DNA from 2 places in the Kocuria sp. CPCC 205231 genome. Region 1 is predicted to be linked to the other one. Evidence: riboswitches for the same ligand, from Rfam matches in the RefSeq annotation. Region 1 holds a riboswitch; the other holds the start of a gene.
What was found. Region 1 has a riboswitch for thiamine pyrophosphate ahead of thiC (phosphomethylpyrimidine synthase ThiC). Riboswitches for the same ligand answer to the same signal wherever they lie in the genome.

Region 1 (3,319 bases):
CAGGTGACCTCGGCCCACCGGCCCGCGGGGGTTTCGATCATGGGGTAGTAGGTGGCGACCCATTGCGTGGGGGAGTGGGCGTGCAGCTCGACTGCAAGGGCCCTGGAGATGTTCATGCCAACTTCCTGTGCACGGCGGAAAGATTGTGTGCCGGTCCTGGTGCCGGTCTGGGTCCAGGCCGCGTCACCGGGCCCGAGGAGAGCATAATGAGAGTTCCTCAGAATAGGCAGTGAGTCGATCATTATGGAAGCAAGCTGAGCGATCTGATTCCCGCCCGTCTTGCCGGCCATGGGTTGCGAGACGTCACGCCGGACGACTTCGGCGGCCATGAATGGTTGCGGTTTTCCGCGGCTCGGTGTGACTCGTCGGAGATGAACGGCGCCCTTCTCGAGGATCCGAGTGGCGGGGTGCGAGACAGCTTGCCCGGGGCCGGCTGTCGGCATCCGGCCGGCACTGCGCCCCTGGGAGTCGTTCTGGTCCCAGGGGCGCGACGTCTGTGCCGGCGTCAACTGCTTGGTGCTGCTGGGGGGTCCTCAGGTGGTGGAGACCGTGGGGGCGTCCAGGTAGACCTTGGATCCGGCGGCCCGGAACTGGGCGGACTTCTCCTGCATTCCGGCGATGGCTTCCTGTGCGGCGGTGCCGCCGAACTGGTCGCGGATGTCCTGGGAGATGCGCATGGAGCAGAACTTCGGCCCGCACATCGAGCAGAAGTGGGCGGTCTTGGCCGGTTCGGCCGGCAGGGTCTCGTCGTGGAAGGCCTCGGCGGTGTCCGGGTCCAGGGACAGGGCGAACTGGTCCCGCCACCGGAACTCGAAGCGGGCCTTCGACAGCGCGTCGTCCCGCTCGGTGGCCCCGGGGTGGCCCTTGGCCAGATCCGCGGCGTGGGCGGCGATCTTGTAGGTGATCACCCCGGTCTTCACGTCGTCCTTGTTCGGCAGCCCGAGGTGCTCTTTCGGGGTGACGTAGCACAGCATGGCCGTGCCGTAGCGGGCGATCTCGGTGGCCCCGATCGCGGAGGTGATGTGGTCATAGCCCGGGGCGATGTCGGTGACCAGCGGGCCCAGGGTGTAGAACGGGGCGCCGTGGCACAGTTCCTGCTGCCGCTCGACGTTCTCCCGCACCAGATGCAGCGGGATGTGACCGGGGCCCTCGACCATGACCTGCACGTCGTGCTCCCAGGCCCGGGCGGTGAGCTCGGCCAGGGTGTCCAGCTCGGCGAACTGGGCGGCGTCGTTGGCGTCGGCGATCGACCCGGGGCGCAGCCCATCGCCCAGGGAGAAGGCGACGTCGTAGCGGGCGAAGATCGTACAAAGCTCCTCGAAGTGGGTGTAGAGGAAGTTCTCCTGGTGGTGGGCCAGGCACCACCCGGCCATGATCGACCCGCCCCGGGAGACGATCCCGGTGACCCGCTCGGCGGTCAGCGGCACGTAGCGCAGCAGCACCCCGGCGTGGACGGTCATGTAGTCCACGCCTTGTTCGCACTGCTCGATCACGGTGTCGCGGAAGATCTCCCAGGTCAGGGCGTTGGCTTCCCCGTTGACCTTTTCCAGGGCCTGATAGATGGGCACGGTGCCGATGGGCACCGGGGAGTTGCGGATGATCCACTCCCGGGTGGTGTGGATGTCATCGCCGGTGGACAGGTCCATCACGGTGTCGGCCCCCCAACGAGTGGCCCACTGCATCTTGTCCACCTCCTCGGCGATCGAGCTGGTGACCGCGGAGTTGCCGATGTTGGCGTTGATCTTCACCAAGAACGCCCGCCCGATAATCATCGGCTCGGCCTCGGGGTGGTTGATGTTGGCCGGGATGATCGCCCGACCCGCCGCCAGCTCGGAGCGGACCAGCTCGACGTCGCAGTTCTCCCGCAGGGCCACGAACCGCATCTCCTCGGTGATGACCCCGGCCCGGGCGTAGTGCATCTGCGTGACCGTCCGGCCCTCCCGTCCCCGCAGAGGCACCGGGCGGGCGCCCTTCCATTCCTGGGAGGCTTCACCACGCCGGATCGCGGAGCGGCCGTCGTCGAGCAGGTTCCGCTCCCGCCCCAAGTAGGTCTCGACGTCCTCCCGGCCTTGGATCCAGGAGGCCCGCAGCGGTGGGAGTCCGACCACCGGGTCGCTGCCCGGGCCGGCCGTGCGGTAGACCCGTAGCGGCGGGTTCGCCGCCCCGCCCGGGGAGTCCGCCAGGGTGATCTCGGTGACCGGCACGTGGAGATCGCGCTCGGTGTCGTGGGCATACGACAGGGCGTGCGCATTCGATGCACTCATGGGAAATGTTCCTACTTCCTTCGCCGGCATTACCCGGACAGGTTCGACGGTCGCAGGCTGCCTCAGCCCGATCTCAGCCCCTGCAATGGGGCTCCCGTGTGGACGGCACCGACCCTAACACCTGCGTGACCACCGTCACCACCCAGACGACCACCGCATCGAGCACCACTCCTCTTTTCCTCCAGGACCGAGGCGACTCGGCTTTCGCAGTCGGCCGAGGCGGCGCTCAGGCGTGATCGGTCGATGAGCCGGGACCGGCAGCCTCGGCAGGAACGTCGTCGGTTTCCTCCGGCTCCGAGACGGTCGTGGCCTTGGTGCGGTTGCCGGTGATGACCACACCCTCGGTGGTGAGATCAACGCAGAGCATGCCGTCCTCCACGAACGGCTTCCACCGCCTCGTAGCGGTGGTGTCGATCCCGTAGTGCTGGGCGAACGCGGTGGCCGAGACAATGGCCTGCCCCGGCCCGCGCTTAGAACCGGTGCGAACCGCATAGGCATGCGGGGACGAGTCATCGGCTGGGCGCAGAGCCATGACCTGACGATCCTGGTCGTAGAGCAACTCCACCGTCTCAGTATTGCCGAGCAGGTCATGGGCGGCCTTGTTCAGCGAGATCACGCCTCGCTTCTGAATCGTGACACTGGGCGCCTTCGCCAACGGAGTCATCCTCTTGTCGAACACCTCAAAAGGCACCAAGCTCTCCCATCCATCGAACATCTGTAGACCAAATCAACAATGCCCAGCGTAGTCATTGCGCCGCAGGTTCGACCACGTTCTGCGCCCATGCTATGCATGCCCTGCACGGCGCGCATCTGCCCAAGCGCTTCGAACGCCCCCGGGTCTGTCACACAACACCGGAATCGAACCCTTTGTATGACCTAGGATAAGTAACGGGTTAAGTGACATTAAAGGGAGGTCGGCGGATTCGCGACCGCCTTGTCACGCAAACGGTCGTATAAGTGATGGAGGATCAGTGCCATGCTGGTGGGCTACATGCGGGTGTCGAAGGCCGACGGGTCGCAGACCACCGACCTGCAGCGCGACGCGCTGCTGGGCG
Region 2 (3,319 bases), on a different contig from region 1:
TCTGGGGAGCGGGGTTCTGGGGAAAGATCGGCATCGCGGGGTTCTCCGTCGGCAGGGGCGGCGCATTGGTTGATATGTCCCCAAGAATAGCCTCAGAAGCTTTCCGGTGCAAGTAAATGGTGGTGCTGTGGGCTCAGAGGATGAAGATCAGGGCGGCGATCACCGCCAGGATGCCCAGGAAGACGAATCCCCACGCCTTGAGGTTGTCGGAGTCGTCCTCCTCGGGCTCTGCCGGGCGCGGCGGCCACCCGCCGGGGCCGGGCCCGAACACCGGCCCGGAGGCGCCTTGGGTGCCGGCACCAGTACCGCCCGGGCCGGGTGCCCCGGGTTCGGGGTGCTGGCCCGGGAACTGCCCGGGCGGCGGCGGGGCCGGGCTCGCGGGGCTCACCCCCCACTGGGGGTTCCCCGGTGAGCCCGCCGGAGGGGCGCCGGGCGGGGGTGTTCCCGGGCGGATGTCACCGTCCGCGGCCGGGCCGGCCGCGGAGGAGGATCCCGCGGTCGGACCCGGCGCCGGGGGAGCCGCCGGCGGCAGGGTCTCGCCCGAGAGCACGGGGCCGTCCTCGCGGTGGCCCCGCTCCGCCTCGTTCAGCAGGGTCACGAACTGCTCGAGCGGCTCGGACCCGTCGTGCTCCCGCGCCAGGAAGCGCTCGGCGCGGCGGCGCACCACCTTGTAGACGCGCCCGTCGTCGGGGATGCCCAGGTCCCGGGCGGCCCGGGCCACGGCCAGCGGGGGCTGCTCCGGCAGGGGGTTGGTGCCCCACTCCAGGAGCCCGGTCAGCAGCGGGCGCTCGAGCACGGCAGCCAGGGCCGCCCGGGCGCCCGGCACCCGGGTCAGCTCCAGCAGCCCGCTCGGCGGCGCGGACGGGCACCCCGGCACGTCGCTGGGCAGCCGGGCGGCGCGCTCCAGCCAGAAGGTGTCGCCGAAGAGGGTGGCGAGCAGCACGGCGGCGGCGAGCCGGTCGTCGCTCGGGGCGGCGTCCTCCGGGAGGCCCTGCTCCCAGTGCGTGCCGAGGGCGCGGCGGGCGGGCTCACCGGCCAGCCGGACGCGCAGCTGCGCGTCCTCCGGGCCGCGGGCGGTCTCCGCGGGGCGCTCCACCGCGTGCCGCACCTGGGGGTCGAGCTCGGGGTCCATGGGCCACCTCTCCGTCGTCGTCCTGCGTCCATGCTCTCAGAACGTGCTGGACGGCGGCGGGGAGCCGACGGTGAGGCGGGCGGGGGGCCGCCCCGGGCTCAGGCGGGGAGCAGACCGCGCAGCTGCCCGGCGGCGGTGCGGGGATCGGGGGCCTCGGTGACGGCGCGGACGACGACGACGCCGCGCGCCCCGGCCTCCAGCACCTGCGGGAGCCGCGTCTCGTCGATGCCGCCGATGGCGAACCACGGCACGGGCAGGACCTCCGGGTCCGCGTCCAGCCGGGCCTCCGTCAGCTCGGCGACCGCGCGGACGAACTCCAGCCCGGTGGCCGGGCGCCCCGGCTTGGTGGGCGTGGCCCAGACGGGGCCGGTGCAGAAGTAGTCGACGTCCGAATCCTCCAGCGCCGCCGTGGCCTGTCCGAGGTCGTGGGTGGAGCGCCCGATCAGCACGTCGGGGCCCAGGAGCCGCCGGGCCTGGGCGGGGCTGAGGTCGTGCTGGCCCACGTGGAAGACGTCGGCGCCCACGAGCGTGGCGATGTCGGCGCGGTCGTTGACCGCGAACAGGGTGTCGTACTCGGCGGCCACCCGGCCCAGCAGCTCCAGCGCGGCGATCTCCTCGTCCGCGTCGATGCTCTTGTCCCGCAGCTGGACGACGTCAGCGCCGCCGGCACAGACGGCGTGCAGGAAGTCCTCGAGGTCGCCCCGGTCCCGGCGGGCGTCCGTGCACACGTACAGCCGGGCGGCGAGGAGTCTGGCCGTCCGGGTCTCTCGCAGGGAGGACTCGGCGGGGGCGGAGGCATCACGGGTAGGCTGGGTCACACGCTGATGATAGGTCAGCGGTTCTGCGGGAGCCCCACCGGGGGCTGAGAGGGCGTCCAGCGCCGACCGCCACACCTGATGCGGGTCATGCCGCCGGAGGAAAGGACGTTCCCTGTGACTGCCGCGCACCCCGCCCCCACGACCGCGCCCCACCCGCTGGTCGACCGGCCCGAGCACGTCCGCGCCGACGTCGCCGTCGTCGGCGCCGGGGTGATCGGCCTGGCCACCGCCTGGGAGCTGCGCCGCCGCGGCCGCTCGGTGGTCGTGGTGGACCCCGAGCCGGGCTCCGGCGCCAGCCGCGCCGCGGCCGGGATGCTCGCCCCGGTGAGCGAGGTCCAGTACCAGCAGGAGCCCCTGTACCCCCTCATGACCGCCTCGGCCGCCGAGTACCCGGCGTTCGTGGCCGCCCTCGAGCAGGCCGCCGGCGGGACGGTGGGCCACCGGGCCACCGAGACCCTCGTGTGCGGCGTGGACGCCGCCGACCGGCAGGCCCTGACGGACCTCCGCGAGCTGCAGGGGCGCCACGGCATGACCGTGGAGCAGCTGACCCTGCGCGCCGCCCGCACCCTCGAGCCGGCCCTGAGCCCGCGGCTGTCCGCCGCGCTGCGGATCCCCGACGACCACCAGGTGGACCCGCGCCGCCTCGTGGCGGGGCTGCTCGCGGCCCTCGTCGCCCCGGAGCTCCCGGAGCTCCCGGAGCCCGCCGGGCCCTCGCAGGCCCCCGGGGTCCCGCCCGTGCGCGACGGCGGACCGGCCCGCCTCGTCCACGGGCTCGCCACGGGGCTGCGCCGCCACGCCGAGGGCGCGGCGACGGGCGTCCGCCTGGCCGGCGGCGGGATGGTCTCCGCGACCTGGACGGTCCTCGCCCCGGGCGCCGGGCTCGGCGAGCTCGAGGGGCTGCCGGAGGACTGGCACCCGCCGCTGCGGCCGGTGCACGGGGACATCCTGCGCGCCCGGGTCCCCGCCGGGGCGCCGGAGCTGCTCGAGCGCACCGTCCGCGGCCTGGTGCACGGGGTGCCCGTCTACCTGGTGCCCCGCGCCGACGGGACCGTGGTGATCGGGGCGACCTCCCGCGAGGACGACCTGAGCGGCCCCAGCGCCGGCGGCGTGTTCCGGCTGCTGCGCGACGCCCAGGCGCTCGTGCCCGGCGTCGCCGACCTCGAGCTGATCGAGGTGCTGGCCCGCGCCCGGCCCGGCACCCCGGACGACATCCCGTACCTCGGCCGGGTCCGCGACCCGGACGGCTCGCCGGTGCCGGGGCTCGTGGTCTCCACCGGCTACTTCCGCCACGGCGTCCTGCTCGCCCCGCTGGCCGCCCGGCTCGCCGCGCAGCTGGTGGCCGGCGGGTCCGGAGCCGATCCGGCCGCCG

Region 2: linked by a shared signal. The riboswitch ahead of RF640_RS02995 (FAD-dependent oxidoreductase) and the one ahead of thiC (phosphomethylpyrimidine synthase ThiC) in region 1 are both predicted to bind thiamine pyrophosphate.

Annotation. Positions count from the first base shown of each region.
Region 1 covers NZ_JAVKPP010000023.1:20,860-24,178, forward strand. The annotation lists gene RF640_RS17390 (hypothetical protein) at 1-116, opposite strand, end outside; gene thiC (phosphomethylpyrimidine synthase ThiC) at 534-2,264, opposite strand; TPP riboswitch at 2,263-2,372, opposite strand; gene RF640_RS17400 (hypothetical protein) at 2,491-2,880, opposite strand; gene RF640_RS17405 (recombinase family protein) at 3,241-3,319, shown strand, end outside.
Region 2 covers NZ_JAVKPP010000002.1:292,895-296,213, reverse strand. The annotation lists gene RF640_RS03010 (VOC family protein) at 1-34, opposite strand, end outside; gene RF640_RS03005 (hypothetical protein) at 134-1,132, opposite strand; gene thiE (thiamine phosphate synthase) at 1,231-1,860, opposite strand; TPP riboswitch at 1,966-2,069, shown strand; gene RF640_RS02995 (FAD-dependent oxidoreductase) at 2,065-3,319, shown strand, end outside.